One region of the Micromonospora sp. NPDC048907 genome, then DNA from elsewhere that is predicted to be linked to it. Evidence: predicted binding sites of a transcription regulator. Region 1 holds the regulator's gene; each other region holds the start of a gene.
The links. Region 1 encodes HrcA, which represses chaperone genes, less so after heat shock. Its sites were predicted from a motif close to GGTTNGCACNCTCNNNNNGAGNGTGCNAACC; they were not measured.
Positions count from the first base shown of each region.

Region 2: the regulator HrcA is predicted to act here: its motif matches at 5,756-5,786, upstream of groL (chaperonin GroEL).
Region 3: the regulator HrcA is predicted to act here: its motif matches at 5,627-5,657, upstream of groES (co-chaperone GroES).

Region 1 covers NZ_JBVJHI010000002.1:870,722-880,862, forward strand. The annotation lists gene ACZ6PY_RS09175 (16S rRNA (uracil(1498)-N(3))-methyltransferase) at 1-244, opposite strand, end outside; gene dnaJ (molecular chaperone DnaJ) at 246-1,388, opposite strand; gene hrcA (heat-inducible transcriptional repressor HrcA) at 1,462-2,484, opposite strand; gene ACZ6PY_RS09190 (DUF4870 domain-containing protein) at 2,716-3,339, shown strand; gene hemW (radical SAM family heme chaperone HemW) at 3,377-4,600, opposite strand; gene ACZ6PY_RS09200 (enoyl-CoA hydratase-related protein) at 4,620-5,405, shown strand; gene ACZ6PY_RS09205 (hypothetical protein) at 5,525-6,385, shown strand; gene ACZ6PY_RS09210 (MOSC domain-containing protein) at 6,415-7,059, opposite strand; gene ACZ6PY_RS09215 (carbohydrate ABC transporter permease) at 7,128-7,958, opposite strand; gene ACZ6PY_RS09220 (carbohydrate ABC transporter permease) at 7,955-8,941, opposite strand; gene ACZ6PY_RS09225 (sugar ABC transporter substrate-binding protein) at 8,938-10,141, opposite strand, start outside.
Region 2 covers NZ_JBVJHI010000003.1:665,641-675,781, reverse strand. The annotation lists gene thrC (threonine synthase) at 1-1,127, shown strand, start outside; gene ACZ6PY_RS12655 (hypothetical protein) at 1,510-1,665, shown strand; gene paaN (phenylacetic acid degradation protein PaaN) at 1,674-3,347, shown strand; gene ACZ6PY_RS12645 (GNAT family N-acetyltransferase) at 3,404-3,922, opposite strand; gene ACZ6PY_RS12640 (cold-shock protein) at 4,147-4,350, shown strand; gene ACZ6PY_RS12635 (hypothetical protein) at 4,647-5,708, shown strand; gene groL (chaperonin GroEL) at 5,984-7,606, shown strand; gene ACZ6PY_RS12625 (hypothetical protein) at 7,675-7,917, opposite strand; gene ACZ6PY_RS12620 (GNAT family N-acetyltransferase) at 8,003-8,932, opposite strand; gene ACZ6PY_RS12615 (S8 family serine peptidase) at 8,975-10,141, opposite strand, start outside.
Region 3 covers NZ_JBVJHI010000003.1:317,078-327,218, reverse strand. The annotation lists gene ACZ6PY_RS11000 (sugar ABC transporter permease) at 1-259, opposite strand, end outside; gene ACZ6PY_RS10995 (ATP-binding cassette domain-containing protein) at 256-1,071, opposite strand; gene ACZ6PY_RS10990 (sugar ABC transporter substrate-binding protein) at 1,179-2,279, opposite strand; gene ybaK (Cys-tRNA(Pro) deacylase) at 2,490-2,969, opposite strand; gene map (type I methionyl aminopeptidase) at 3,078-3,896, opposite strand; gene ACZ6PY_RS10975 (helix-turn-helix domain-containing protein) at 3,996-4,262, shown strand; gene ACZ6PY_RS10970 (THUMP-like domain-containing protein) at 4,280-5,479, opposite strand; gene groES (co-chaperone GroES) at 5,792-6,106, shown strand; gene groL (chaperonin GroEL) at 6,177-7,820, shown strand; gene ACZ6PY_RS10955 (molybdopterin-dependent oxidoreductase) at 7,954-9,591, shown strand; gene ACZ6PY_RS10950 (WhiB family transcriptional regulator) at 9,833-10,141, opposite strand, start outside.

The sequences.
Region 1 (10,141 bases):
GCACCACGACCAGCCGGGGCAGGGACGCGTCCTCGTACCCCCGGGAGGTGACCCGGAGGTCGAGGGTGCCCTTGCCGACGGCCGTGACCACGGCGCCGGCCGTGCCGCCCCGCCCGTCGGTGAGCAGCAGCTCCTCGCCGACGCGCAGCCGCTGCACGGTGGCCGCGTGGTGCCCCTCGGGGCCGTCCAGCGTCAGCGTGTCACCGGTGGGCAGCGCCTCGACCAGGAACAGCGGCGCCGACACCTCAGGCGTGCCCGTTGAAGGCGTCGCGCATCCGGGAGAAGAAGCCGCCCTGCTTGGTCAGCTCCGCGACCTCCTCGCCGCGGGTTTTGGCGAAGTCGCGCAGCATCCGCTCCTGGTCGGCGTCGAGCTTGGTCGGGGTCCGCACGTCCAGGTGGACGTAGAGATCCCCCCGGCCGGTGCCGCGCAGGTGCGGCACGCCCCGGGCGCGCAGCCGCAGCGTGCTGCCCGGCTGCGTGCCCGCCTTGACGTCGACCGTCTCCTCGCTGTCCAGGGTCTTGATGGTCAGCCGGGTGCCGAGCGCGGCCGCGGTCATCGGCACGGTGACCCGGCAGTGCAGGTCGTCGCCCTTGCGGGAGTAGACGTCGTGCGGCCGCTCGTGGATCTCCACGTAGAGGTCGCCGGCGGTGCCGCCGCCCGGACCCACCTCGCCCTGCTGGGCCAGCCGGATCCGCATGCCGTCCTCGACGCCCGCCGGGATCTTGACGGTGAGCGAGCGCCGCGTGCGCACCCGGCCGTCACCCGCGCAGGTCGGGCAGGGGTGCGGGATGGTGGTGCCGTAGCCCTGGCAGACCGTGCACGGCCGGGCGGAGACCACCTGGCCGAGGAAGGTCCGCTGCACCGACTGCACCTCGCCCCGGCCGCCGCACGCCTCGCAGGTGGCCAGGTGGGTGCCGGCCGCGGTGCCCGCGCCGGAGCAGGTGGTGCAGAGCACGGCCGTGTCGACGGTGATCGGCGCCTCGACGCCGAACGCCGTCTCGTTCAGGTCCAGCTCCAGCCGCAGGATCGCGTCGGCGCCCGGCCGGGTGCGCGGCCGCGGGCCGCGGCTGCCGCCCGCCGCCCCGCCGAAGAAGGCGTCCATGATGTCCTGGAAGCCGACGAACGGGCCGGCGCCGCCCGGACCACCCGGACCCGCGCCCCCGCCGCCCGGGGCGAGCGGGTCGCCGCCCAGGTCGACGATCTGCCGTTTCCGATCGTCCGAGAGGACCTCGTACGCGGCGTTGATGTCCTTGAACTTCTCCTGTGCCTCCGGGTCCGGATTGACGTCCGGGTGGAACTGCCGCGCCAGCTTGCGGTAGGCGCGCTTGATCTCGTCGTCGGAGGCGTCCCGGCTCACGCCGAGAATGCCGTAGTAGTCCCTGGCCACTGCGTTCGGTGTCCTCATGTTCGTCTCGCGTTGCGCCGGTCGGCGGCCGGAGCCGGCCGTCGGTCCTGACTGGTCAGTTCTGGGCCAGCAGCTCGCCCACGTAGCGTGCCACGGCCCTCACCGTGGCGATGGTGCCGGGGTAGTCCATCCGGGTCGGGCCGAGCACGCCGAGACCGCCCACGATCGTGCTGCCCGGGCCGTACCCGGTGCTGACCACCGAGGCGGCACGCAGGTTGTCGATCTCGTTCTCGTCGCCGATGAGCACCCGGGTGGTGCTCGGCTCGGCCTCCCCGATCAGCTTGAGCAGCACGACCTCCTCCTCGAGCGCCTCGAGGATCGGGCGCAGCGAACCCTGGAAGTCGAGCAGGCCGCCGCGGGTCAGGTTGGCCGTGCCGGCCAGCGCGATGCGCTCCTCGTGCCGCTCGACCAGCGTCTCCAGCAGGACGCTGGAGAGCGTGGCCATGGCCGGGCGCAGCTGCGGGGTCGACTCGTCGACGAGGGCCTGCACCAGCGGCGGGGTGTCGGAGAGGCGGCTGCCGACCAGCTTCTCGTTCACCAGCCGGCGCAGGTCGGTCACCTCCTCGGCGGCGACGGGCCCGGGCATCTCGACCAGCCGCTGCTCGACCCGGCCGGTGTCGGCGATCATGACGACCATCAGCCGGGTGGTGGAGATCGGCACCAGTTCCAGGTGACGCACCTTGGAGCGGGCCAGGCTCGGGTACTGCACGACGGCGACCTGCCGGGTGAGCTGGGCCAGCAGCCGGACGGTGCGGTGCACCACGTCGTCCAGGTCGACCGCGCCGACCAGGAAGCGCTCGATCGCCCGGCGCTCGGCCGGGCTGAGCGGCTTGACCCGGGAGAGCCGGTCGACGAACAGCCGGTAGCCGCGGTCGGTGGGCACCCGGCCGGCGCTGGTGTGCGGCTGCCGGATGTAGCCCTCCTCCTCCAGCACCGCCATGTCGTTGCGGACGGTCGCCGGGGAGACGCCCATCTGGTGGCGCTCGACCAGGGCCTTGCTGCCGACCGGCTCCTGCGTGGCGACGTAGTCCTCGACGATCGCGCGCAGCACGGCGAGCTTGCGGTCGTCGAGACCCATCTCCCCACCTCCTGACGCACCTCGTCCGCCCCGGCGCGCGGCGTCCGCCGGGCGTCTGGCACTCGACTGTAGCGAGTGCCAGTCTACGTCGGCCGACCCGCCGACGCGATGATCAGCGACGTACCTCCGGTGCGGCCCGCCGCACACCCGGCCCGCCACGGCCGAACAGCCGGACATCCCGGGCGATGTCGCTCTGGTGCGCCCTTGCCTCCGGGACCTACCGTGACGTCCATGACTGAACCTCCTCGCCCTCCCGGAGCGGGGGACTCCGGCGCACCGCCGCCGGAGCCGACCCCGCCGTCGGCACCGTACGGCTCGTCGCCGGCCGGCGAACCACCCACCGCACCACTGTCCGGGGCACCGGCGGGGAGCGGCTATCCCCCGCCCGGTGGCTATCCCCCGCCTCCCGGCGGACAGCCGCCGTCGGGCGGCTACCCACCCCCCGGCGGCTATCCCCCGCCGGGCGGCGGCTACCCGGGCGGCGGCTCCTACGGGCCGCCCGCCGGCTACGCCAACACCGACGACAAGACCTGGGCGCTCGTCGCGCACTTCGGCGGGGCGGCGGCCATGTTCGTCAGCGGCGGCGTGCTGGGGTGGCTTCCGCCACTGGTCGCCATGCTGGCCCGCGGCAACCAGTCCCCGACCGTCCGCCAGCACGCGGTCGCGGCGCTCAACTTCCAGCTGGTGTGGTCGATCGTGGGCGTCGTCGGCTGGATCCTGAGCTGCATCCTCATCGGGTTCCTCGCCGTCGGCGCGGCCGTCATCATCGGCGTGGTGTTCGGCATCCTGGCCGGCGTGAAGGCCAACGAGGGGCAGTTCTACCGCTACCCGATGTCGGCCAACCTGATCAAGTGACCCCGACCCGGTCGGCCTCCGGGCCGGCCGGGTCCGGTCAGGGCAGCAGGTCGCGGACGACCGCGTCGGCGAGCAGCCGGCCCCGCAGGGTGAGCACCGCCTGCCCGGCGGCGTACGCGCCGTCGTCCAGCAGGCCGCCGGCCCGGGCCCGCTCGGCGCCCGCCCGGCCCGCCTCGTCGAGCCCGGACAGGGGCAGCCCGTCGGCGAGCCGCAGCCGCAGCATCACGTCCTCCATGTGCGCCTCGTCCGGCGTGAGCACCTCCCGGGCCAGGCCGGGCGACTCCCCGGCGGCCAGCCGCTGGGCGTACGCGGTCGGGTGCTTGACGTTCCACCAGCGCACCCCGCCGACGTGGCTGTGCGCCCCCGGGCCGAGACCCCACCAGTCGGCGCCCGTCCAGTAGAGCAGGTTGTGCCGGCACCGGGCCGCGTCGGAGCGGGCCCAGTTGGAGACCTCGTACCAGGAGAAGCCGGCCGCCGCGAGGGCCGCCTCCGCGGCGAGGTAGCGGTCCGCCGCCACGTCGTCACTGGGGTACGGCAGCTCGCCGCGGCGCATCCGGGCGGCCAGCCGGGTGCCGTCCTCCACGATGAGGGCGTACGCGCTGACGTGGTCCACCCCCGCCGCGACCACCTGGTCCAGCGAGGCGGCGAAGTCCTCGGCCGACTCCCCCGGCGTGCCGTAGATCAGGTCCAGGTTCACGTGCTCGAACCCGGCGTCCCGCGCCTCCAGCGCGGCGGCGGTGGCCCGGCCGGCGCTGTGCTGCCGGTCGAGGATCGCCAGCACCCCGGGCGCCGCGGACTGCATCCCCAGCGAGATCCGGGTGTAGCCGGCGGCCCGCAGCGTCTTGAGCGACTCCGGGGTGACCGTCTCGGGGTTGGCCTCGGTGGTCACCTCGGCGCCGGCGGCCAGCCCCCAGGTGCGGTCGATGCCGTCGAGGATCCGGGCCAGGTCGTCGGCGGGGAGCAGGGTGGGCGTGCCGCCGCCCACGAAGACGGTGTCCACCCGGGGCGGCGGGGTGTCGCCCAGCACCCGGCCGGCGAGGGCCAGCTCGGCCAGCACGGTGTCGGCGTACGTCTCGCGGCTGCCCCCGCCGCCCAGCTCGGCCGCCGTGTAGGTGTTGAAGTCGCAGTAGCCGCACCGGCTGGCGCAGAACGGGACGTGCACGTACACGCCGAAGCCGCGCGCGCCGACGGAGCGGCGGGCGGCAGCGGGCAGCGCCCCGTCGCGCGGGACGGGTTCGCCTTCTGGAAGGACGCCGGGCATGGCCACTAGTGTGCCCGGCATGACCTCTCCGGACGCTCTCGTGCGGGTCGCCACGGCCCGTGGGGTGACCACCCTCACCCTGGACAGCCCGCACAACCGCAACGCGCTCTCCACCCCGCTGATGACCGAGCTGCTGTCCGGGCTGGCCGCGGCGGTCGCCGACGACGCGGTCCGGGCGATCGTGCTGGACCACACCGGCCCGGTGTTCTGCTCCGGGGCCGACCTGAAGGAGACCGCCGCCGCGTACGCCAGCGGGAACGTGCCGGCCGGGATGCTGGGCGACGTGCTGGTCGCGGTCCGGGAGTGCCCGAAGCCGGTGCTGGCGCGGGTGGCCGGGCCGGCGCGGGCCGGCGGGCTGGGCCTGATCGCCGCCGCGGACCTGGCGGTCTGCGCCGAGGAGGCGACGTTCGCCTTCACCGAGGTCCGGATCGGGGTGATCCCGGCGGTGATCTCGGCGACCGTGCTGCCCCGGCTGCACCCCCGGGCCGCCGCCGAGCTGTACCTGACCGGCGACACCTTCGACGGCCGGCGCGCCGCCGAGATCGGCCTGGTCACCGCCGCCGTGCCGGCGGACGAGCTGGACGACGCGGTGGCGCGCTACCGCGCCTCGCTCGTGAAGGGCGCGCCGAAGGCGCTCGCCGGCACCAAGGAGCTGCTGCGCCGGCCGGCCGCCACCGACCTGCGGGCCGAGATCGCCGAGTTGGCCGCGCTCTCCACGGGGTACTTCCTCTCCGAGGAGGGCCGGGAGGGCGTCCTCGCGTTCCGGGAGAAGCGGCCCGCGGCCTGGGTCCCCGCCGGAGACTGAGGCCGGGAGACCCCCGGACGCGGGGCGTGCCGGGGCGGTGACGCAGCGGGAGGCGTCCGGTCGGCCGACCCGGGGACGGGAGTGGGCGACGTACGCTTGGCGGGCTGTCGGGACTGGGGGTGCGGGTGCGAACGCGAGCGGCGATCGTGGCATCGGGTGTGGTGGTGGCGGTGCTGGCGCTGCTCGGCGTGTGGTTCGTCGCGAAGCAGTTCGGGCACCACCTGCGGCTGCCGACGGCCAGCCGCACCTGCACCGTCCAGGCCGACGGTGAGGTCGTGCTCGGCGCCGACCAGATGGCCAACGCGGCCACCATCGCGGCGATCGGCGTGCAGCGCGGGATGCCCGAGCGGGCCGTGGTCGTGGCGCTGGCGACGGCCTACCAGGAGTCGCACCTGCGCAACATCGCCCACGGGGACCGCGACTCGGTCGGCCTGTTCCAGCAGCGCCCGAGTCAGGGCTGGGGCACCCCCGAGGAGATCCGCGACCCGCGCTACGCGGCCAAGAAGTTCTACGCCGCGCTGAAGAAGGTCAGGGGCTGGGAGAAGCTGCGGGTGACCGAGGCCGCCCAGCGGGTGCAGCGGTCGGCCTACCCCGAGGCGTACGAGAAGTGGGCGGACGAGTCGCAGGTGCTCACCCGCGCCCTGCTCGGCGACGCGACCGGGGCGGTGGCCTGCACGGTCGGCCCGACGCCGACGATGCGCGGCCCGGCCGCCGCCAGCGCGCTGATGCAGGGCCTGGCCCTGGACTGGGGCCTGCCGGAGCTGACCGCGGGCACCGACCTGACCGGCCTGACCGTGCCGGCCGCCGACAGCCGCAACGGCTGGCGGTACGCCCACTGGCTGGTCTCGCACGCCGACGACCACGGGGTGAAGCGGGTGCGCTTCGGCGGCCTGGAGTGGACGGCCGAGCAGGGCACCTGGGCCAAGGTGAAGGGCGACCCGGCCAGCCAGGTGCTGGCCGAGGTCTTCGCGGCGGCCTGACCCGACCCGCCCCCGGCCGGCCCGGTTCGTCAGCCGGCGGCGACGCCGAGGCGGCGGCGGACCTTGGCCCGCACCGACTCGGGCAGCCCCGGCACGTCGAGCAGGCGCGGCAGCAGCTCCGGCTCCAGGGTGGTCGCCCGGAACACCTCGCCGATCGTCACCCCGTGCGCCGGCCGGTCGACCACCTCGACCGGATCGCCGGCGCCCACCTCGCCCTCGCGCAGCACCCGCAGGTACGCCCCGGGCGCGCCGTGGACGGTGAACCGCTTGATCAGATCGGGCACGCCCCAGAAGCCGGCGAAGGTGCGGCACGGCGTGCGCGGCTTGGTGACCTGGAGGACGGCCGAGCCGATCGCCCAGCTCTCGCCGATCACCGCCCCGGTGACGTCCACCGCCCAGGTGGTGAGGTTCTCGCCGAAGGCGCCCGGCCGCAGCTCCCGGCCCAGCTCGCCGGCCCACCAGCCGGCGTCCTCCTCGGCGTACGCGTAGACCGCCTGGTCGGGGCCGCCGTGGTGGGCCCGCTCGCCGATGAAGTCACCGGTGAGGCCGGCGAATCGGATCTCCACACGGCCGTCGACCGGCCGCTTGTCGATGCCGCTGCGACCGCTCGGGTCGCCCGCCCACTCCGCCTCGGTCACACCGCCGAGGTTCACCGCCGCCAGCCTGCCCGTCATGGCGGTCAGCCTAGGTGCCGCCAACGGGTGCGGGAAAACGAGTTCCGCCCCGGCACCCGGCGGACCGCTCAGCCCTTGACGGCCCCGGCGACCAGGCCGGAGACCATCCGGCGCTGGACCAGCAGGAAGAAGACGATCACCGGCAGGGTGAACAGCGTCGAGGCGGCCATCACCGAACCCCAGGCGGTGTCGTCCCGACCGAAGAAGAACGTCATCGCCACCGGCAGCGTGTACCGGTGCTGGTCGTTGATGAAGGTCAACGCGAAGATCAGCTCGTTCCAGGCGGTGATGAAGGAGAAGATGCTCGTCGCCACCAGGCCGGGAGCGACCAGCGGGAAGAGCACCTTGCGGAAGGTCTGGGCCCGGCTGGCCCCGTCGATCGCCGCCGCCTCCTCCAACTCCTTCGGCACCGCGGCCACGAAGCCGCGCAGCATCCAGACCGCGAACGGCAGCGAGAAGCCGAGGTAGGTCAGGATCAGGCTGGGCAGGGTGTTGTAGAGCCCGAGCCGCTGGATCATCAGGAACAGCGGGATGACCAGCGCCTCCAGCGGGATCATCTGCACCACCAGCAGCAGGATCAGGAAGGTGGTGCGCAGTTTGAAGCGGAACCGGGCCACCGCGGTCGCGGCGAGCAGCGCGACGAGCCCGCTCAGCACGACGGTGGCCACCGCGACCAGCGCACTGTTCAGGAAGAAGTCCGTGAAGGAGACGCCCGGGATGAGGTTGCCGGTGAGGATCTCCCGGTAGTGCTCCAGGGTCGGCTCCGCCGGCACCGGGCGCGGCGTGGCCGAGAAGATCTCCTTGTTGGGCTTCAGCGAGGTGGCGACCATCCAGTAGACCGGGAAGGCCGCGAAGAGCGCGACCAGCAGGCCGGCGCCGTTGAGGGCGATCTTCTTCACGACTCGTCCTCCTGCCGCAGCACCATACGGACGTACACGCCGGTCACCACCAGCAGGATCAGGGTGAGGATGACGGCGATCGCCGAGCCCAGCCCGTACTTGGGCGGCGGCGAGAACGCCTCCGCGTAGGAGTAGATCGACAGCATGAACGTCGACCGGTCCTGGGTGCCGCCGGCCAGCACGAACTGCTGGGTGAAGACCTTGAAGTCCCAGATCGTGGAGAGCACCACGAGGATGCCGAAGACCGGCCGCAACATCGGGAAGGTCACCGACCAGAAGACGCGCCAGGGCCCGGCCCCGTCCACCCGGGCGGCCTCCTGGAGCTCACTCGGCACGCTCTTCAGGCCGGCCAGCACGCTGACCGCGATGAACGGGAACGAGTGCCAGACCACCACGAGGGTCAGGATGGCGAAGAAGAGCAGCGGGTCGTTGAACCAGCCGTAGCCGGTCCAGTCGCTGCGCCCGAACAGCGCCGTGGAGAGCCCGTCCGGGAGTTTGTTGAACAGCCAGGTGGCCAGGCCGCTGGTGTCGTCGAAGATCCACTTCCAGACGATGGTGCCGGTGAGCGCCGGCGTGGCCCAGGCCAGCATCACGCAGCTGGCCACGAACGTGGCCATCTTCCGGCCGAGCCGGTTGAGCAGCAGCCCGACCAGGGTGCCGAGGATCATGGTGAGCACCACGTTGGCCACGGCGAAGAGCACGGTGTTGCGCAGCACCGTACGGAAGAACGGGTCACCGAGGATCTGGGTGTAGTTGGCCAGGCCCACCCACGGCCACTCGCGGTCGCCCCGCAACTGCCGGACGCTGTTCAGCTTGTAGAAGGACATCATCACGACCTGGCCGAGCGGCCAGAGCAGCAGCACCGCGATGATCGCCAGACAGGGCAGGAGCAGCAGGTACGGGAGGCGGTCCACGCGACGGCGCCGCCGCGCGGGGGTCTCCCGCGCGGCGGCTTCGCCGGTGGCCTCGGTCAGCGTGGTCACTTGGCGTTGAGGATGCTTTCCATCTCGGTGGCCGCGTCGGCGGTGGCCTTCTCGACCGTCTTCTGGCCCTTGATGACCGAGCTGTTCATGGCCTGGGTCACCGTCTTGGTCCGGCTCACCTCCACCCACTTCGGGGTGAGCGGGGTCAGCTTGGTGTTCTGCATGGCCGTGGCGAACGCGGCCATCACCTTGTCGTTGGCGTAGTTGCCGCCGCTGACCAGGTCCTTGTAGACGGGGAAGAAGCCGAGGCTGCTGGCGAACTCCTGGTCCTTCTGCTTGCTGAGCAGGACGGTCAGGTAGTCCCAGGCCAGCGCCTGCCGGTTGCTGTCCTTCCAGAGGGCGATGTCGGAACCGCCGGCGAAGGCCGGGGCGGCCTTGCCGTCCGGACCCGGGATGGGGAACGTGCCCCACACCTTCTCGATGTCGGGGTTGTCCTTCTTCATGGCGCCGCCCTGCCAGCTACCGGCGAACGCCATGGCGGCCTTGCCGGTGGCGAACTGGGTGCGGGCGTCGACCTCGTTCCAGGCGGCGGCGGCCGGCGGGGCCACCTTGTGCACGGTGACCAGGTCGGTCCAGAACTTGACGGCCTTCTGCGCCTCGGGGGTGTTGTAGCCGGACTTCCAGCTGTCGCCGTCCTTGGTGGCGATCTCCGCGCCGGCCGCCCAGAGGAACGAGTAGAACGGCAGCTCGGAGTTGCCCGGAAGGGCGATGCCGTAGGTGCCCGGCTTCTTGGCCTGGACGGTCTTCGCGGCGGACACCAGCTCGTCCCAGGTCGTCGGCGGCTTCACGCCCGCCTCGGCGAACCAGTCGGTGCGGTAGTAGATGGCCCGCACACCCGCGTACCAGGGCACGCCGTACTGCTTGCCGTCGAACTGGGCGTTCTTCACCAGGTCGGGAAGGATGTCCTTGCCCTCGGACCAGCCGTTGAACTTCTCCGTGACGTCGGCGAGGGCCTCCTGCGCCGCCCAGCCCTGGGTCTCGGTGTTGCCCAGCTCGGTGACGTCGGGTCCCTCACCGCCGGCGAGCGCGGCCTGGAACTTCTTCGGCGCCTCGAGCCAGGGGATGTACTGCACCACGACGTCGGTCTCGGGGTGCTTCTTCTTGAACTCCGCCTCGACGCCGTCGAGGAACTTGGTCTGGGCGTCGCCGCCCTCACCCATCATCCAGACCGTCAGCTTGCTGTTGTCGGCGGCCTTGTCG
Region 2 (10,141 bases), on a different contig from region 1:
CCGCCGTCACCCGCGAGCAGATCGAGGCCGGGCCGAAGAACCTGTGGCGGTACGCCGCCCTGCTCCCCGCCGGCCAGGACCCGGCCACCCGGGTCACCCTCGACCCGGGGCTGACCCCGCTGGTCGCCGCCCCGCACCTCGCCGCCGAGCTGGGCCTGACCGCCCCGCTCTGGGTCAAGGACGACAGCGGCAACCCGACCCACTCGTTCAAGGACCGCGTCGTCTCCGTGGCGCTGACGGCGGCCCGGGCGCTCGGCTTCACCCGCTACGCCTGCGCCTCCACCGGCAACCTGGCCAACTCGGTGGCCGCCCACGCGGCCCGGGCCGGGGTGCCCTCGGTGGTCTTCATCCCCAGCGACCTGGAGCAGGGCAAGGTGGTGACCACCGCCGTCTACGGCGGCGACCTGGTCGCCATCGACGGCTCGTACGACGACGTGAACCGGCTCTGCGGCGAGCTGGTGGAGACGGACGAGTTCGAGGACACGGCGTTCGTCAACGTGAACGTGCGGCCCTACTACGCGGAGGGCTCGAAGACCCTCGGCTACGAGGTGGCCGAGCAGCTCGGCTGGCGGATCCCGGCCCAGGTGGTGATCCCGATGGCCAGCGGCGAGCTGCTCACGAAGATCGACAAGGCGTTCCAGGAGCTGGTCGAGATCGGGCTGGTCGAGGCGCCGGCCGGCGGCTGGAAGGTGTTCGGCGCCCAGTCCGCCGGCTGCAACCCGATCGCCACCGCGCTGCACGCCGACAGCGACACGATCATCCCGGTCAAGCCGACCGGCATCGCCAAGTCGCTGAACATCGGCGACCCGGCCGCCGGCCTCTACGCCCTGGAGGCGGTGCGCCGCACGGGGGGCTGGATGGAGTACGCGGACGACGACGAGATCCGCGCCGGCATCCGGCTGCTCGCCCGCACCACCGGCGTCTTCGCCGAGACGGCCGGCGGCGTCACCGTGGCGGTGCTGCGCAAGCTCGTCGAGTCCGGCCGGCTCGACCCGGCGGCGGAGACGGTCGTCTTCAACACCGGCGAGGGCCTCAAGACCATCGACGCGGTCGCCCCCGAGGTCGGGCCGACCCACCGGATCCGGCCCAGCCTCCGCGCCGCCCGGGACGCCGGACTCCTGTCCTGACCCCCGTCGCCGGACTCGTCCGGGCGGGGGATGGGGGGATCGCCCGGGCGGGGGATTGGGGTGATCCGTTGGGTAACTGGCTTTTCGCTGTGAGTGCGGAAAACGCGCCGACAAGGACTTGACGGCAGGAATTGGACGGCGCAAGATGCTCCGTGCGGGAGGGCATCCGCCGGAGACTTTTCAAGTTCTTGCGACCCAACGCCGGAGGCGTTGTGCGGACGTCCCTCCCGACCAACGTCCGAAGGGGCCAGCGGAAAACCGCTGGCCCCTTCGCTGTGCGGGGGCCACCCTCACGGGCGCGGGCCTCCCGGTCACCCTCCTCGATCCCGCCGATCGAGCGACCCTGGACGCCGTCTACCGGACGGCCGTCGCGGCGCAATCCGTGGACGAGCCGGATCTCCCGCCGCTGTGCCGGCGGCGGTTCGAACACCACATGATCGTGATCAACGAGCAGCTCGGCTGCCGGCTCGACCGACTGGCGGTTGACGATCTGACTTGTGACACGCCACTACTGATCTGGTGGCAAGCTGTTGCATGATGGCGGGCATGACGGAGACCCCGCACCCCCTGTACGACAGGCACGCCGAGACCCTCGACCGGGCGCTGACCGCGATCACGGAGCGCGGGTACTGGTCCGCCTATCCCGAGTCGCCCAGCCCCCGGGTGTACGGCGAGACCGCCGCCGCCGACGGCAAGGCCGCCTTCGAGGCGTACCTGGGCGGTGACTTCCCGCTCGACCAGCCGGGCGACGGCGACACCGTCGCCACCGAGGTCAGCCCGTTCGGCGTGGCGCTCGACGTGCGCTACCCGCACGCCGGCGCCGACCAGCTCGTGGCCGCCGCCACCGCCGCCCTGCCGGCCTGGCGTGACGCCGGCCCGCGGGCCCGGGTGGGCGTCTGCCTGGAGATCCTCGACCGGCTGCACCGGAACATCTTCGAGCTGGCCAACGCGGTGCAGTTCACCAGCGGCCAGGCGTTCGTGATGGCCTTCCAGGCCGGCGGCGCGCACGCGCTCGACCGGGCGCTGGAGGCGATCGCCTACGCGTACGCCGAGATGACCCGGCACCCGGGCACGGCCGGCTGGGAGAAGGCCGCCGGCAAGGGCGACCCGCTGCGGATGAGCAAGACCTTCCACGTGGTGCCCCGCGGCGTGGCGCTGGTGATCGGCTGCAACACCTTCCCGACCTGGAACTCGTACCCGGGCTTGTTCGCCTCCCTGGCCACCGGCAACCCGGTGGTCGTGAAGCCGCACCCGCGCGCGGTGCTGCCGCTCGCCATCACCGTGAAGTACGCCCGCCAGGTGCTCGCCGAGGCCGGCTTCGACCCCAACCTGGTGCAGCTCGCCCCCGAGGCGGCCGGCGAGAAGCTCGCCTCGACGCTGGCCCTGCACCCGGCGGTCAAGATCGTCGACTTCACCGGCTCGACCGAGTACGGCGACTGGCTGGAGGCCAACGCCCGGCAGGCCGCCGTCTACACCGAGAAGGCCGGCCTCAACACGGTGGTGATCGACTCCACCGACGACTTCGCGGGCCTCTGCCGCAACCTCGGCTTCACGCTGACCCTCTACAGCGGCCAGATGTGCACCACCTCGCAGAACCTGCTGATCCCCCGGGACGGCATCGAGACCGACCAGGGGCACAAGAGCTTCGACGAGGTGGCCGCCGGCATCGCCGGCGCGGTCGCCAAGCTCACCGCCGACCCGGCCCGGGGTGTCGAGCTGACCGGCGCGATCGTCAACGACGGCGTGCTGGAGCGGCTGGAGGAGGTCACCAAGGTCGGTGAGCCGGTGCTGGAGTCGCGGACCGTGGCGCACCCGTCCTTCCCGGACGCGGTGGTGCGGACGCCCACGGTCGTGAAGCTCGACGCGGCCGACACCGCGACCTACTCCCGCGAGTGGTTCGGCCCGATCTCGTTCGCCATCGCGACCGACTCGACCGCGCACAGCCTGGAGATCCTCCGCTCCACCGTCGGCGAGAAGGGCGCCCTGACCGCCGGCGTCTACTCGACCGACGAGGCGGTGCTGGACGCGGCCGAGGCGGCGGCCGTCGACGCCGGCGTGCACCTGTCCTGCAACCTGACCGGCGGGGTGTTCGTCAACCAGTCGGCGGCGTTCTCCGACTTCCACGGCTCGGGTGCGAACCCGGCGGCGAACTCGGCGCTGACCGACGGCGCGTACGTGGCGAACCGGTTCCGCATCGTGCAGAGCCGCCGCCACGTCTGAGCCCGCGCAGGGAGGGGCCCCCTGCCGACGCAAGGGGGCCCTTCCGGCGCCGGGCTTCAGGCGGGCCGGCGCATCTGGAGTTCGTGGAGCGTCGGGATCCTCGGGTGCGGGACGCGCACCCCGGTGTCCACGAAGCCCAGCTTCTCGTACGCCCGGCAGGCGCGGCCGTTGCCGACCACCACCTCCAGCATCAGCTCGGGCCGGCCGCACGCCCGGGACCAGGCGGCCACCTCGTCCACCAGCGCGCCGAGCAGCCCGCTGCCGCGCCAGGACGGCGTGACGTAGACGGCGTAGATGACGGTCAGCCCCGGCTCGTCCGGGGCGACCGTGCCGCCGGCGTGGCCGACCAGCCGGCCGCCGGGGTCGGCCACGAACTGGGCGTTGTGCTCGCCGTGCGAGACCGCGGCGATCCGGGCCGCGTACTCGGCGTGCGGCCGGGCGGCGGCCTCGGCCACGGTCTCCAGGAACGCCAGCGGGGAGTCGGCCAGCATCTCCAGCCGGAGCGCCCGCATCCGGGCGGCGTCGGCCGGGCGGACCCGGCGGACGGTGGTGGTCGTGGTGGGCGCGCTGGTCATGTCGCATGCATACCGGAAGGGCCGTCACCCGTGCCCGGCCGGGCCCGGACCGCGCCCGGAATATGCCCGATTTGTGGTCGTGCGCGGTCGTCACGCCTCGTGTACCGTGCGATTTCGGTCACTCGATTCAGCGGTCGTCGCCGATCGCCGAACCGGTGGCTCGCCGGTGCCGGTCCGCCGGTTTCCGGGGTCGTGGAACGCCGCGCAGAGTGAGGAAGTGCACCGTGGCACAGGGCACCGTGAAGTGGTTCAACTCCGAAAAGGGCTACGGCTTCATCGCCGTCGACGGCGGGCAGGACGTCTTCGTCCACTTCTCCGCGATCGAGATGGACGGCTACAAGGCGTTGGACGACGGCCAGCGGGTCGAGTTCGAGATCGCCCAGGGCCAGAAGGGGCCGCAGGCCGAGCGGGTCCGCGTCATCGCCTGATCCTGCGCGGCCGCCGCCCGATCGGCGGCCGCGTCACCCCGACGAGGGGGGTGCGGCGCAGGCCCGCGCCGTGGAAGATCATGAGCCGTTCCAGCCGCCGCTGCTGAGGAGGGTTCATGTCCGACCTGTCCCCGTCGGGTTCCGCCGAGCCGGTGCCCCCGGCATCGCCCGGTGCCCCGGCCGACCCGACCCGGCCCGCGTCGCCGGCCGCGCCGGGGCATGCGGTCGACCCCACCGCGCCCGGGTCGCCCACCCCGACGGACCGCGTCCGGCCCGCTGCTCCGGCGGACCCTCCAGTGCCGGCGCAACCCGGCCCGTTCGCACCGCCCGGCTCGCAGGTCGGCCCCGGTGCGTTCGCCGCACCCGGCCAGCCCGGGGCCGGCGGCCAGCCCTGGGAGCCGTACCCGGCCGGGCCGCCGCAGGGCTGGGCCTGGCCGGCCGGTGGCGCGCCGATGCCCGGCGCGGCCTACCCCGGCTACCCGCTGCCCGGCCAGCCCTACGGCTGGCACCCGGGTCTCGATCCGCAGGATCCCCTGGTCACCCCGCCGCACGCGGGCGTCGGCGGCTGGTTCAGCCGGTGCGGGGGCGCGCTGCGGCGCGGCTGGCGGCAGCTCCTGCCGATCATGCTGCTCACCCAGACCGTCCCGGCGACGGTGATCGCGGTCATCTCGCTCGCCCTGGCTCCGACCGAGCAGCCGGTCACCGGCGCGGACGGCACGCCGGTGCTGCCCAGCGGCTACTTCGAGCACGTGTTCGCCTTCTACGGCGCGGTGCTCCTGGCCGCCCTGATCTTCGGCCCGCTGCAGAGCGCCGGCTGGGCCGCCGGCACCTGGGTGGTGGCCCGCCAGGCGGCCGGGGAGCCGGTCGGGGTCGGCGCGGCGCTCCGCTACGGGCTGCGCCGCGCCCTCGGCCTCTGGGGCTGGACCATCGTGACCTCGCTGCTGATCACGGTCGGCGCCTGCTTCTGCCTGCTGCCCGGCCTCTACGCGGCGTTCGCGTTCGCCCTGTTCGGCCCGATCTACCTGTTCGAGCGGCAGGAGCCCGTCGGCCGGGCCTGGCGGATGTTCCACAACCGGTTCGGCATGGTGCTGGGCCGGGTGGCGCTGGTCATCTGCGCGCTGATCGCCGCCGCGGTGCTCGACGGCGTGCTCGGGCTGGTCAACCAGCTTGCCTTCGGGGTGGACCCGCTGGCCGCACCGGGCACCGCCGTGGGCGCCGTGGCGCTGGCCGTGGTGGGCGCGGTGCTGGCGACCCCGGCCTACCTGGCGCAGCTCGTCGGGCTGGTCGCCACGTACGCCGAGCAGCGGGCCCACGAAGGCCCAGTGAACGCCGCCCGGCTGGCCGCGGAACTCGGCTGAGCGGGGGCAGCGTGCTTGCACTCGGCTAGGGAGAGTGCTAAACAAGTCATTGGCACTCGCGTACGGTGAGTGCCAATGGTCGGGGCGGTAGGGCCACGGCCGTGCCGGTGTCGGAATGGCGCCGGAGCGGCACGGGGCCGGTCGTCGCGGGCTGTCCGGCCCGACCGAGGAGACGTCGTCGTCGCCAGGTGGCGACGTCCCCAAGGTGCGTACACCAGACGGGCCCATCCGGGAACCCTCGGGTGGCCCGTGAGTGTCCAGGAGGACAACGCCGTATGGCCAAGATGATCGCGTTCGACGAAGAGGCGCGCCGCGGCCTCGAGCGGGGCATGAACCAGCTCGCCGACGCCGTGAAGGTGACGCTCGGCCCCAAGGGCCGCAACGTCGTGCTCGAGAAGAAGTGGGGTGCCCCCACCATCACCAACGATGGTGTGAGCATCGCCAAGGAGATCGAGCTCGAGGACCCCTACGAGAAGATCGGCGCCGAGCTGGTCAAGGAGGTCGCGAAGAAGACCGACGACGTGGCCGGTGACGGCACGACGACGGCGACCGTCCTGGCCCAGGCCCTGGTCCGTGAGGGTCTGCGCAACGTGGCCGCCGGCGCCAACCCGATGGCCCTGAAGCGGGGCATCGAGGCCGCCGTGGCCAACGTCTCGGAGGAGCTGCTGAAGCTCGCCAAGGACGTGGAGACCAAGGAGCAGATCGCCTCCACCGCCTCCATCTCCGCCGCTGACCCCAGCGTCGGTGAGATCATCGCCGAGGCGATGGACAAGGTGGGCAAGGAAGGCGTCATCACCGTCGAGGAGAGCAACACCTTCGGCCTCGAGCTCGAGCTCACCGAGGGCATGCGCTTCGACAAGGGCTACATCTCCGCCTACTTCATGACCGACCCGGAGCGTATGGAGGCCGTCTTCGACGACCCGTACATCCTGATCGTCAACAGCAAGATCTCGTCGGTGAAGGACCTGCTCCCGATCCTGGAGAAGGTCATGCAGTCGGGCAAGCCGCTGCTGATCATCTCCGAGGACATCGAGGGCGAGGCCCTGGCCACCCTGGTGGTCAACAAGGTCCGCGGCACCTTCAAGTCGGTCGCCGTCAAGGCGCCGGGCTTCGGTGACCGCCGCAAGGCCATGCTGACCGACATCGCCATCCTCACCGGTGGTCAGGTCATCAGCGAGGAGGTCGGCCTCAAGCTCGACGCCGTCAACCTCGACATGCTGGGCCGCGCCCGCAAGGTCGTGGTGACCAAGGACGAGACCACCATCGTCGACGGTGCCGGCGACGCCGACCAGATCCAGGGCCGGGTCAACCAGATCCGGGCCGAGATCGAGAAGAGCGACTCCGACTACGACCGCGAGAAGCTGCAGGAGCGCCTGGCCAAGCTGGCCGGCGGTGTTGCGGTGATCAAGGTCGGCGCGGCCACCGAGGTCGAGCTGAAGGAGCGCAAGCACCGCATCGAGGACGCCGTCCGCAACGCGAAGGCCGCCGTCGAGGAGGGCATCGTCCCGGGTGGTGGCGTCGCGCTGGTGCAGGCCGGCAAGACCGCCTTCGACAAGCTGGACCTGGCCGGCGACGAGGCGACCGGCGCGCAGATCGTCAAGATCGCGCTGGACGCCCCGCTGCGGCAGATCGCCGTCAACGCCGGCCTCGAGGGTGGCGTCGTCGTCGAGCGCGTCCGCAACCTCGACCCGGGTCACGGCCTCAACGCCGCGACCGGCGAGTACGTGGACCTGCTGGCCGCGGGCATCATCGACCCGGCCAAGGTGACGCGTTCCGCGCTGCAGAACGCCGCCTCGATCGCCGCGCTGTTCCTCACCACCGAGGCCGTCGTGGCGGACAAGCCGGAGAAGACCCCGGCCGCCCCGGCTGGCCCGGGTGGCGGGGAGATGGACTTCTGAGTCCAGCTCCACCCAGCACGCCGAAAGGGGGCGGGCCGCGTCAGCGGTCCGCCCCCTTCTCGTATGTCTCAGGTCGGCAGTGGTCGTTGGTTGCGTCGCTTGTGCGCCCGGTCGTAGGGCGGTGCGAGCCGGATCGGTTCGTCCACCGGTTGCAGTGGTTCCTCGGCGGAGGGTCCGTCGGCCCCGGTCATCTCCGCGAGTTGTTCGGCGTCGCCGAAGTCGAGCCGGTCGAACGGCAGCTGGCCGGGAAGCTCGCCGACCGGTCGCCAGCTCGCCGGCTGGTCGTCGGTCCGTTCGTCGTCCGTGGTCATGCCCGCCTCCTCTAATCCCCGACCGTAGGGGCCGGTCGATGACCGAGGAGGCCGAACGGCGTTATTGCCGTCTATGTAACTTTAGTTACTTCTGTCCGTTCAGTGCCTTCCGGTACAGGAAGAACACCCGCTCGATCCGCGCGCCCGCCGCCCCCGAATAGAACGGCACCGGGCCCACCCAGCCGATCTGCGCCGCCTCGACTCCGGCCGCCGCCTGGTCGCGCAGGCAGCGGCGGAGCAGCACCCCACCGATCCCCGAGCCCTCGGCCGCCGGAGCGGTCCCCATCGGCCCGAACCAGCTCGGCCGCGACGACCCGTACGCGGCGAAGCCGAGGATCTCACCGTCCCGCTCGGCCAGATGCGCGCCCGCGCCCGGCCGGCCGACCGAGCCGGCCAGCTCGCCGTCCCACGAGCCGCCGAAGGTGGTACGGGCGAACGCGGCCAGCGCCGGCAGGTCGGCCGGCTCGGCCCGGCGTACCGTGACGCCCCGCCCGGCCAGCCGCTGCTCGGCGGGCTCGGTGGAACGCAGCGCCGCCGAGCCCTCACCCAGGTCGGCCGTCATGTTCCAGGCCGTCCGGTCCTGCCGGTAGCCGAGCCGCAACGCCGCACAGACCGCCGGCGTGTAGCGCACGTCGACGCCGGGCCAGGCGTAGTGCGGCGGGTTTCCGGCCAGCAGCAGCTCGGCCGCGCCGAGCCCGCCGAGCCGGGTCTCCGCCTCGGCCAGCAACGACCCACCGATTCCCTGGCGGCGCTCGTCCGGCGCCACCGCCACCAGGTCGACGTGACCGACGCGCGGATCCCCTGCGGACAGCGAGCCGACCAGCACCCCGACCAGCGAGCCGCCGCGGACCGCGCCGAGGCGCAGCACCGGACGGTCGGCGGCCGCGCGGTCCGCGAGAGTGGCCACGATCGCCGGCGCCTCGGCGGCGTCCTCCGGCAGGTCCAGGGCGCGCCGGCAGAGGTCGACGACCTCGGCCAGGCGGTCGGCCCCCAGCTCGATGATCTCCACGTCCATGGACGCGACCCTAGGTCATCCGCCGGCCAATGGACAGGGTTGTTAACCGAGGTCGGCGGCCCGCGCGGCGCGGACCGCCGCGTACGCGTCGACCAGGCCGGCGCCGACCAGGTTCCGGGTGCCGCCGCAGGGCGCGTCGGCGGGCGTCACGGCCGGCGTGGCCGTCTCGGTCAGGATGCGGCGGGTGCGGTCCAGGTCGCCGACCAGCGCCGGGTTGGCCGACCACATGAGCGCCACCACGCCGGCCACCTGCGGGGTCGCCATCGAGGTGCCGTCCAGGGTGGCATAACCGCCCCCGGGGAACGCCGACGGCACCCCGGCGCCCGGCGCCACCAGGTCGGGCTTGGCGGCGCCCCCGACCGCCGGCCCCCGGCTGGAGAACTCGGTGAGCCGGCGGGCCCGGTCGACCGCACCGACCGTGAGCACGTCAGGGTACGGCGCCGGCGGGTCGGCGATCGAGCCGCAGTACGGGCCGCTGTTGCCCGCGGCGGCCACCACCAGGATGCCGGCCGCGGCCAGCGCGGCGGTCGCCGGGCGCAGCGCCCCCGGGTCGCAGCCCTCGACCGGCGGGCAGCCCCACGAGTTGGTCAGCACGTCCGGGGCCCGCTGCGGCCGGCCGTCGGTGAGCGGGTTCCCGCCCGGCGGGAACGGCGCCAGCATGAACTGGAGGCAGTCCAGGTAGCGCGCCGGGCTGCCCAGGTTGCGGTCGAGGTTGACGCAGCCGACCCAGCTGGCGCCGGGGGCCACCCCGATCCCGTTCCGACCCACCGCGCTGCCCACCGTGTGCGTGCCGTGGCCGCCCCGGTCGGCCGGCGCCGGACGGTGCTCCCAGGGGTCGTACCAGGAGTCGTCGCCGCCCCGGAAGCCGGCGGCCAGGGCCGGGTGCCCGCCGTCCACTCCGGAGTCCGAGCTGCCCACCACCACGCCGGCGCCGGTCACGCCCAGCTCCGACCAGACCCGGTCCGCGCCGATCAGCGACACGTTCCAGGTCGGGCCGGTCGGCGCCGGCACGTCGCCCCGGGTGGGGGGCGCCGCCGCGGGCAACGGGCGCAGCCGCTGGCTGACCAGCACCCGGGCCACCTCCGGTCGACCGGCGAGCCAGGCCCGGACGGCCGGCCCGCCGTCCGTCTCGATGGCGTTGACCAGGTAGTACGGCGTCGGGTGCAGGCGCAGCCGGTCCAGCTCGCGGCGCAGGTCGCCCTGGCTGCG
Region 3 (10,141 bases), on a different contig from region 1:
GCAGGACGAAGATCAGACCCATCGCGATCAGCGTGGTCGCGGCGCCCTGGGTGAACAGGTTGGCGAAGTTGCCGGCCGTGAAGAAGGTCGGCCGGGCGATCGAGAAGCCGACCACCAGCGCGAAGAGCATGAACACGGCCGGCAGCGCGCCGATGTCGCCACCGCGTACCCGGCGCCAGTAGTTGCTGAGGTGGGTGCCGAGGGTGGGCGCCGGCGTGACCGCGGCGGGGCCCTCCCTCTTGACGGCGGTGGTGGTCATCGGACGGCTCCTGGAGTCGTGTCGGCGGGCGCGGCCCCGGTGCCGTTGCTGCCCGAATCGGCGAGGCCGAGGTTGCCGGAGCGACCGGCGGTGATCAGCTCGACCACCTGCGCGTGCGTGATGTCGCTGGTCTTCACCTGGGCGACCATCTGGCCGAGGTAGAGCGCGGCGATGCGGTCGGAGACCGCGAAGACGTCGTTCATGTTGTGCGAGATGAGCACCACGGCCAGGCCGTTGTCCGCGAGCCGGCGGACCAGCTCCAGCACCTGTGCGGTCTGCGCGACGCCGAGGGCGGCGGTCGGCTCGTCCAGGATGACCAGCTTGCTGTTCCAGAGCACGGCCTTGGCGATGGCCACGGTCTGCCGCTGCCCGCCGGAGAGGCTGGACACGTGCTGGCGCAGCGACTTCACGGTCCGCACGCTCAGGCCGGCCAGGGTCTCGGCGGCCATCTGCTCCATGGTCGGCTCGTCGAGCACGATGCCGCTGCGCTTCTCCCGGCCGAGGAACATGTTCTGCACGATGTCGAGGTTGTCGCAGAGCGCGAGGTCCTGGTAGACGACCTCGATGCCCAGCGCGGCGGCGTCGCGCGGGCTGTTGATGCTCACCGGCCGGCCGTCGAAGCGGAACTCCCCGCCGTCGGTGGGGTGGATTCCGCTGATGCACTTGACCAGGGTCGACTTGCCGGCGCCGTTGTCGCCGACCAGCGCGGTCACCTCGCCGGGGTACGCGGTGAAGGCCACATCGCGCAGCACCTGGACGGGACCGAAGCTCTTGTCGATCCCGCGTAGCTCCAGCAGGGGGGTTGCGGACACGGGGGTTCTCCTTCGGAACGGAGGGGAGGTCTCGGATCCCGTCCGGCGCGGGCGCCGCCCGGCACGGGTGTCCGTGCCGGGCGGCGCCGCCTGGTGCGGGGTGGGGGTCAGCTGATGCCGGCGTCGGTGCAGAGCTTGGCGAAGGCGCCGGTGCAGAGCTCGTCCTTGGTGACGTAGCCGTCCGCCACGACGTCCTTCACGTTGTCCTTGTAGATCGCCTTGGGCTCCAGCAGCACGGCCGGGACGTCCCGTCCGCCCTCCGGGTCCTTGACCGTCTGTCCGGTGTCCTTCTTCTGGCCCTTGGCCAGCCCGATGGCCAGCTCGGCGGCGGCGTCAGCCTCCTTCTTGACCGCCTTGTAGACCGTCATGCACTGGTCGCCGACGAGGATGTTCTGCAGGCCCTCCTTGGTGGCGTCCTGACCGGTCACCGGGACCTTGCCGTTGAGCTTGTTCTTCTTCAGCACCGAGATGGCCGCGTTGCCGAGGCCGTCGTTGGCGGCCAGCACCCCGTCGATCTTGCCGCGGGCCTTGGTGAGCTGCTGCTCGAAGATCGTGGCGGCCTGCGCGTTGTCCCAGGCGGGCACGGAGTCGTCGGCGACCTTGGTGTACTCCTTCGAGTCGAACTTCGGCTTGAGCACCGAGTCGTACCCGTTCTTGAACAGGGTCGCGTTGTTGTCGGTCGGCGAGCCGTTGAGGTAGGCGATCGACGGGTTCTTGGCGCCCTTGTCGGTCAGGCACTTGCTCAGGCCCTCGCCCTGGAGCTTGCCGACCGCCTCGTTGTCGAAGCTGACGTAGTACTGGGCCGAGCCGCCCAGGGTCAGCCGGTCGTAGTCGATGGTGGCGACGCCCTGCGACTTGGCCTTGTCGAGCACGGCCTTGCCGGTGCCGGAGTCCAGGTTGACGATCATCAGCACGTTGACGCCGTTGGTGATCATCTGGTCGGCGATGGTCTGGAAGGCGTTCTTGTCGTTCTGGGCGTTCTGGATGTCCGACTCGACACCGGCCGCGTCGAACGCTTCCTTGAGGTACTTGCGGTCGGCGCCCTCCCACCGGGCGGAGGACTTGCTGTCGGGGAGGATCACGCCGATCTTCGGCTTCTTGTCGGTCGAGCCGCCGGCCTGGTCGGAACCGCCGTTGTCACCGCAGGCGGCCATGCTGCCGGTCGCGAGAAGACCGACTGCCGCGAAGGTGAGGAAGCCCTTGCGCATATGCATGGGTCCTTTCGGGGGTTGGGGGAGTGGTGTCGGTGTTTTGTTGTGCCCGGCAACGTATTCCTCCCCCGCGGAGGCGCGCAAGAGAGCCGAGGTCAGAAGTTTGTTGGCGGCAGTAACAATTCAGCAACGCCAGTGGCACCCCGTTGTCACCTGCAGAGAGCGCTCCATCCGGGTGGCGTGCGGAAACGCTCCCAGGGCCGGCGCTCAGCGGGAGGCGATCGGCGCCGTGACGGCCCCGGTCAGCGCGACCAGGTCGGCCGGGGCGAGCTGGAGCTGGAGGCCGCGGCGCCCCGCCGAGACGTAGACCGTCGGATGCGCCAGCGCCGAGGCGTCGACGACCGTGGGCAGCCGCTTGCGCTGGCCGAGCGGGCTGATCCCGCCGCGGACGTACCCGGTGGCGCGCTCGGCCACCGCCCGGTCCGCCATGGCCGCCCGCTTCCCGCCGGCCGCGGCGGCGAGGGCCTTGAGGTCCAGCTCGCCGGTGACCGGCACGACCGCCACGGTCAGCCCGCCGTCGACCTCGGTGACCAGCGACTTGAACACCCGGGCCGGAGGCACCCCGAGGGCCGCCGCGACCAGGGCGCCGTAGTTCGGCGCGTCCGGCGAGACGTCGTACGGGTGGGTGCTGTGCGCGATCTTCCGCTTGGTCAGCAGTGCCGTCGCCGGAGTGCCCTGTCCCGCCATGAGCGACAAGCTAACCCGGCTCCCGTCCGGCGGGCGAGCCGAAATCACCGGCCGGGAAGAGGGCGACCGGCCTGCTCGGGCCGCGCGCCGCGCCGACGGGGACGCTCGTCAGGCCGACGCGGCCGACCGCCCGCTGCGGTCGCCGGGCCTCGTGTCGTGCCCGGGTCGGCGGGTCAGCACCCGGGGGCCGGCCTCGGTGATCGCGACGGTGTGCTCGGAGTGGGCGGAGCGCGAGCCGTCGGCGGACCGGATCGTCCACCCGTCCCCGTCGAACCTGATCCTGTCGGTGCCCCGGCAGAACCACGGCTCGATGGCGATCGTCAGGCCGGGCCTGAGCCGCATGCCCCGGCCGGGGCGGCCGCTGTTGGGCACGTGCGGGGCCTCGTGCATGGTGCGGCCGATGCCGTGCCCGCCGAACTCGTTGTTCACCGGGTAGCCGTAGCGGCGGGCCACGTCGCCGATGGCGGCGGAGACGTCGCCGAGCTGACTGCCCACCCGCGCGGCGTCGATCCCGGCCTCCAGTGCGACCTCGGTGGCCTCGATCAGCTTCAGGTCCTCCGGGGCCGGGGTGCCGACGACGACGGACAGTGCGGAGTCCGCGACCCAGCCGTCGAGCCCGACCGCCACGTCGATGCTCAGCAGGTCGCCGTCGCGCAGGACGTAGGGATGCGGCAGGCCGTGCAGCACCGCGTCGTTGACCGAGAGGCACAGGACGTTGCGGAACGGGCCGCGGCCGAACGACGGCGTGTAGTCCCAGTAGCAGGACTCCGCGCCACGTTCCCTGATCCGGCGGCGGGCGTGGTGTTCGAGGTCCATCAGGTCGACCCCGACGGCGGCGGTCTCACGCAGCTCCGCCAGCAGCTCGCCGACGAACTGGCCGGTCTCGGCCATCCGGTCGATCTCCTCGGCCGACTTCAGTTCGATCACGATCAACCCTTCCTTCCGGTGCGGTATATTTATACCAGGCCGGCCGAGGCGCCCGCCCGGTCGGCTTCGCCGATCCGGGAAGGCGGATATCCTGCTGGCATGGTTCGCCCACCGCTCACGCCGGAACAGATCGCCGCGGGGCAACGTCTCGGGGCGGCGCTCCGGGTCGCGCGAGGTGGCCGCAGCCTCGTCGAGGTGGCCCTGGCGGCCGGCATCTCGCCCGAGACGCTGCGCAAGATCGAGGTGGGCCGGCTCCCGGCGCCCGCGTTCGGCACCGTGGTCTGCCTCAGCGAGGTCCTCGACGTCGCGCTCAGCGACCTGGCCGAGGTGTGGCTGGCCGACCTGCGCGTCCGCGAAGCGTCCTGACCCGCCGCGCGTCCCGCTCAGCCCGGCGCCGGGCGGCAGAGCAGCACGGTCGGCGCGCCGGCCACCCGGGTCAGCACCAGGCTGGCCGCCGCGTCGCCGGCCAGCCTCAGATCCCGGCGCAGCTTCTCCGGCTCCAGCGCGGAGCCGCGCTTGAGGATCTCCACCCGTCCGACCCGGCGCTCCCGCAGCAGCGCGCGCAGCCGCTTCAGCGAGAACGGCAGGACGTCGGTGACCTCCAGGCAGCGGGCGAACGGCGTCGGCCGGGCCTCGTCGCCGTACAGGTAGGCGATGCTCGGGTCGGCCAGCGTCGCGTCGAGGTCGCCGGCAAGCTCGGCGACCAGGTGTGCGCGCACCACCGCCGGGTCCGGGTCGTACAGGAAGCGGCGGGGCCCGTCCACCGGCGCCTCGGCGTCGCCGCTGCCGGTGAGCTGGTGGGCGTTGAGCCGTCCCTCCCTCTCCCGGAGCACGGTGGCGCGGCGGGGCACCCCGGCCAGCTCGCCGCACCAGAGCGCGGCCTCGACCAGGTCGCCGTCGACGCTCACCCACTCCGCCTCGGCGCCTGCCGGGATCAGCGCGTGGTCCAGCCCAGGGGCCACCTTCACCACCGTGCGCGGCACCCGCGCGGCCAGCCCCGTCACGAAGTCCCAGGGCGGCGAGTAGGCGTTCGGGTCGAAGATCCGCCGGCCGGTGCCGGCCTTCCGGCGGGCCGGGTCGCAGAAGACCCCGTCGACCCGGCCCACGTCGAACGCCGTGGCGTCCCCGCACTCCACGGTGAACCGGTCGGCCAGTCCGGCCGCCTCGGCGTTCGCGGCGGCCATGGCGGCGGTCACCGGGTCGGCCTCCACGCCGTACACCCGGATGCCGGCGCCGGCTGCGGCGAGCGCGTCCGCGCCGAGGCCGCAGCCGAGGTCGGCAAGCGTGGCCACGTCCGCGGCGCGCAGGCGTTCCGCCCGGCGCCGCGCCACGACCCCCCGGGTGGCCTGCTCCAGGCCCGCCCGGGTGAGGAACATGCCGCGTGCCGCCGGGCCGAACTTGCCCACCGCGCGCCGGCGCAGCTCGGCCTGGGTCAGCGCCGCCGCCGCGAGGCCGGCCGGCACCCCGGCGGTGCGGAGCGCCGCCGCCGCCGTCAGCGGGTCGCCGCCGGCCACCCGCGCCGCCGCGTCGAGCGCGGCCGACCCCTCGGGGGTACGCAGGGCGGCGAACTGTTCCAGGTCCACCCGCGCATTCTCCCGGCCACGTCCGGGCGGCCGGCCCGGACCCCTGGCGCGCGTCGCCGGCGGCGCCGGTCCGGCCCGGGGCCGGCGACACGAGGCGCGGCGCGTTGGCACTCTCCTTGACGGAGTGCTAGCCGAGGAATAACCTGCGATTAGCACTCTCACCCTGAGGGTGCCAACGCCCGGGCCCTGGTGTCCGGGGGTTGAGCGCCAGGCGGACCGGCACCCGCGACGACGGCCCCGCCCGGTGGCATGTGGCAGATTGACGCTGGTCGGCGTGCCGACCGGCAACGACACCAAGTACCCCAGGAGGGTATGCCCGTGACTACCGCGACCAAGGTTGCGATCAAGCCGCTCGAGGACCGCATCGTGGTCCAGGCGAACGAGGCCGAGACCACCACCGCCTCGGGCATCGTGATCCCCGACACCGCCAAGGAGAAGCCGCAGGAGGGCACCGTCCTCGCTGTCGGCCCGGGCCGGATCGACGACAAGGGCAACCGCGTGCCGATCGACGTCAAGGTCGGCGACACCGTCCTCTACTCGAAGTACGGCGGCACCGAGGTCAAGTACGCCGGCGAGGAGTACCTGGTGCTCTCCGCCCGCGACGTCCTCGCGGTCATCGAGAAGTAAGCAACCGATCAGTGTCGCTGCCCCGGTCCGGCTCGCCGGGCCGGGGCAGCGTCGCTTCGAAGGGATACAGATGGCGAAGATCCTGAGCTTCTCGGACGACGCCCGGCACCTGCTGGAGCACGGTGTCAACGCCCTCGCGGACGCGGTCAAGGTCACTCTCGGCCCGCGCGGGCGCAACGTCGTCCTGGACAAGAAGTTTGGTGCCCCCACGATCACCAACGACGGCGTGACCATCGCCAAGGAGATCGAGCTCACCAACCCCTACGAGAACCTCGGCGCGCAGCTGGTCAAGGAGGTGGCGACCAAGACCAACGACGTCGCCGGCGACGGGACCACCACCGCGACCGTGCTGGCCCAGGCCATGGTCCGCGAGGGCCTGCGCAACGTGACCGCCGGCACCAACCCGACCGGCATCAAGCGGGGCATCGACGCGGCGGCCACCAAGGTCTCCGAGGCGCTGCTCGGCCGGGCCGTCGAGGTGGCCGACAAGGAGTCGATCGCGCACGTCGCGACCATCTCCGCGCAGGACTCCACCATCGGCGAGCTGATCGCCGAGGCGATGGAGCGGGTCGGCCGCGACGGTGTCATCACCGTCGAGGAGGGCTCCGCCCTCACCACCGAGCTGGAGGTCACCGAGGGTCTCCAGTTCGACAAGGGCTTCATCTCGCCGAACTTCGTCACCGACGTGGAGGGGCAGGAGGCGGTCCTCGAGGACCCGTACATCCTGATCACCACGCAGAAGATCTCGGCGATCGAGGAGCTGCTGCCGCTGCTGGAGAAGGTCCTCCAGAACAGCAGGCCGCTGCTCATCATCGCCGAGGACGTCGAGGGCCAGGCCCTGTCCACGCTGGTGGTCAACGCGATCCGCAAGACCATCAAGGTCTGCGCCGTGAAGGCCCCCGGCTTCGGCGACCGCCGCAAGGCGATGCTCCAGGACATGGCGATCCTGACCGGCGCCGAGCTGGTCGCCCCGGAGCTGGGCTACAAGCTCGACCAGGTCGGCCTGGAGGTGCTCGGCACCGCCCGCCGCGTCGTGGTCGACAAGGAGAACACCACGGTCGTCGACGGTGGCGGCCAGGCCGCCGAGGTCGCCGACCGGGTCGCCCAGATCCGCAAGGAGATCGAGGCCTCGGACTCCGAGTGGGACCGGGAGAAGCTGGCCGAGCGGCTGGCGAAGCTCTCCGGCGGCATCGCGGTGATCAAGGTCGGCGCGGCCACCGAGGTCGAGATGAAGGAGCGCAAGCACCGCATCGAGGACGCGATCGCCGCGACCAAGGCCGCGGTCGAGGAGGGCACGGTCCCGGGTGGCGGCGCCGCCCTGGCCCAGATCCTGCCGGTGCTCGACGACGACCTGGGCTTCACCGGCGACGAGAAGGTCGGCGTCTCGATCGTGCGCAAGGCGCTGGTCGAGCCGCTGCGCTGGATCGCCCAGAACGCCGGCCACGACGGCTACGTGGTGGTGCAGAAGGTCGCCGCCCAGGAGTGGGGCAACGGCCTCGACGCCGCCACCGGCGAGTACGTCGACCTGGTTAAGTCCGGCATCCTCGACCCGGTGAAGGTGACCCGCAACGCGGTCACCAACGCCGCGTCGATCGCCGGCCTGCTGCTCACCACCGAGAGCCTCGTGGTGGAGAAGCCGGAGAAGGCCGAGCCGGCCGACGCCGGTCACGGCCACGGCCACGGTCACGGCCACCAGCACGGCCCGGGCTTCTGATCCCGAGCCGCCCGGCCTGACGTCAGGGCACACCGCCACCCGGCGGTGTGCCCTGACCCGTCTCTGCTTACGGAACGCTGACGAGGTTGGCGGCGGGCCGCTCCGACCGACGACACTGGTCGCCGTGAGCAACATGTCGCGCGGTCAGGCCGCGCTGGCCGGGGTCACCGCCGCGGCCGTCGCGATCGGCGCGGCCGAACCGGTGGCCGTCCTCACCGGCCCCCGGTCCGCGCCGATCATCGCGGTCGGCGGGCTGGTCGTCGACGTGGTGCCGGAGCCGCTCAAGCACTTCGCCATCGCGGTCTTCGGCCGGCACGACAAGATCGCTCTCCTGGTCGGCACGGCGGTGCTGCTGGCCGCGATCGCGGCGCTGGTCGGCGTGCTGGCGGCCCGGCGGCTCCGGATCGGCCTGGCCGGCATCGCGGCGTTCGCCGCCCTCGGGGTGGCCGCCGCGCTGACCCGGGCCGGCGCGGACGCCTTCGACGCGCTGCCCTCCCTGGTCGGCGGCCTGCTGGGGGCGCTGACGCTCTGGGCCTTCGTGGCGGGTCCGCTCGGCGCGGGCGCCGGGCCGCGGACGGCGCCGGCGACGCCGGAGTCGGAGCCGTCCGCGTCCACGCCGTCGGCACCCGCCCCGCCCCCGGCCGTGGCCGCGCTCGCGCGGGACGAGACTCCGGCCGGGTGGGAACCGCTCGACGGCGGCGACCAGGAGTCGCGCCGCCGGTTCCTGCGCGGCGTCGGCCTGCTGGCCGGCACGGCGGCGGTCGCCGGGCTCGGCGGGCACTGGCTGGCCGGGCGGCGGGGCGTCTCGGCGGCCCGCGAGGCGGTGCGGCTGCCCGCTCCGGCGGTGCCCGCCCCGCCGGTGCCGGCCGGCGCCGACCTGTCGGTCAGCCGGCTCGCCCCCTTCGTCACCCCGAACCGGGAGTTCTACCGGATCGACACCGCCCTGGTGGTGCCGCAGGTCGACCCGGCCACCTGGCGGCTGCGCATCCACGGCCGGGTACGGAAACCGATCGAGCTGAGCTTCGACGACCTGCTCGCCCGCCCGATGGTCGAGCGCTACGTCACCCTGGCCTGCGTCTCCAACGAGGTGGGCGGCGACCTCATCGGCAACGCCCGCTGGCTGGGCGTGCCGATCAGGGAGCTGCTGGACGAGGTCGAGCCGGAGGAGGGGGCGGACCAGGTGGTCGGCCGCTCGGTCGACGGCTGGACCTGCGGCACCCCCACCGCGGTCCTGCGGGACGGGCGGGACGCCCTGCTCGCGGTCGGGATGAACGGCGAGCCGCTGCCGGTCGAGCACGGCTTCCCGGTGCGGATGGTGGTGCCCGGCCTCTACGGGTACGTCTCGGCCTGCAAGTGGGTGACCGAGCTGGAGCTGACCAGCTTCGCGGACTTCGACGCGTACTGGGTGCCGCGCGGGTGGTCGGCGCAGGGGCCGATCAGGACGCAGTCCCGGATCGACACGCCGCGCTCGCGCAACCGGCTCACCGCCGGCCCGGTCACCGTGGCCGGCGTGGCCTGGGCCCAGCACCGGGGCATCCGCACGGTTGAGGTACGCGTCGACGGCGGCCCCTGGCAGGAGGCGACACTGGCCCCGACGGTCTCGGTGGACACCTGGGTGCAGTGGTCGTGGCGCTGGGACGCCACCCCGGGCGACCACACCCTCCAGGTCCGGGCCACCGACTCCACCGGGGAGACCCAGCCCGAGCAGCGGCGCCCGGTCGCGCCCGACGGCGCCACCGGCTGGCACACGGTCAAGGTCACCGTCGGCTGACCGGCGCCTCACCGGTCCCGCAACGGGACCGCGATGGTGCGCGGCCGGAGGTGGCCAGGCCCGCAGTCCGTCGCGTCCCCAGGGTCTCCGTCGGAGCCTACGAACGTGATGCCGTGAACGACTCAGACGCGCGGCGTCGCCGCGCTTCAGAAGAGAGCACGGCGACCCGCGCCCGGGAGAGAGAGCACGGCGACGCCGCGCCCCCGGAGAGGAGCGCGGCGTCGGCGGCGGTCGGTGAGGGTCAGGCGATCTTGCGCTGGTCCGGGACGGCGGACTTGTGCGGCCGGCCGAGGCGGGCCTCCAGCCGGGCGACGTCCACCCGGGCCTGCCGGCGGTCCGCCAGGTCCTCCCAGCCGAGGGCCAGCAGCCGCAGCCGCTCGGACTCGCTGAAGCCGCCCCACACGCCGTAGGGCTCGCGGACCGAGAGGGCGTGCGCGGCGCACTCGGCGCGGACCGGGCAGGCGCGGCAGACGGCCTTGGCGCCGGACTCGCGGCGCAGCCGCGACGAGCCGCGCTCGCCGTCCGGGTGGAAGAACTGCGCGCTGTCCCG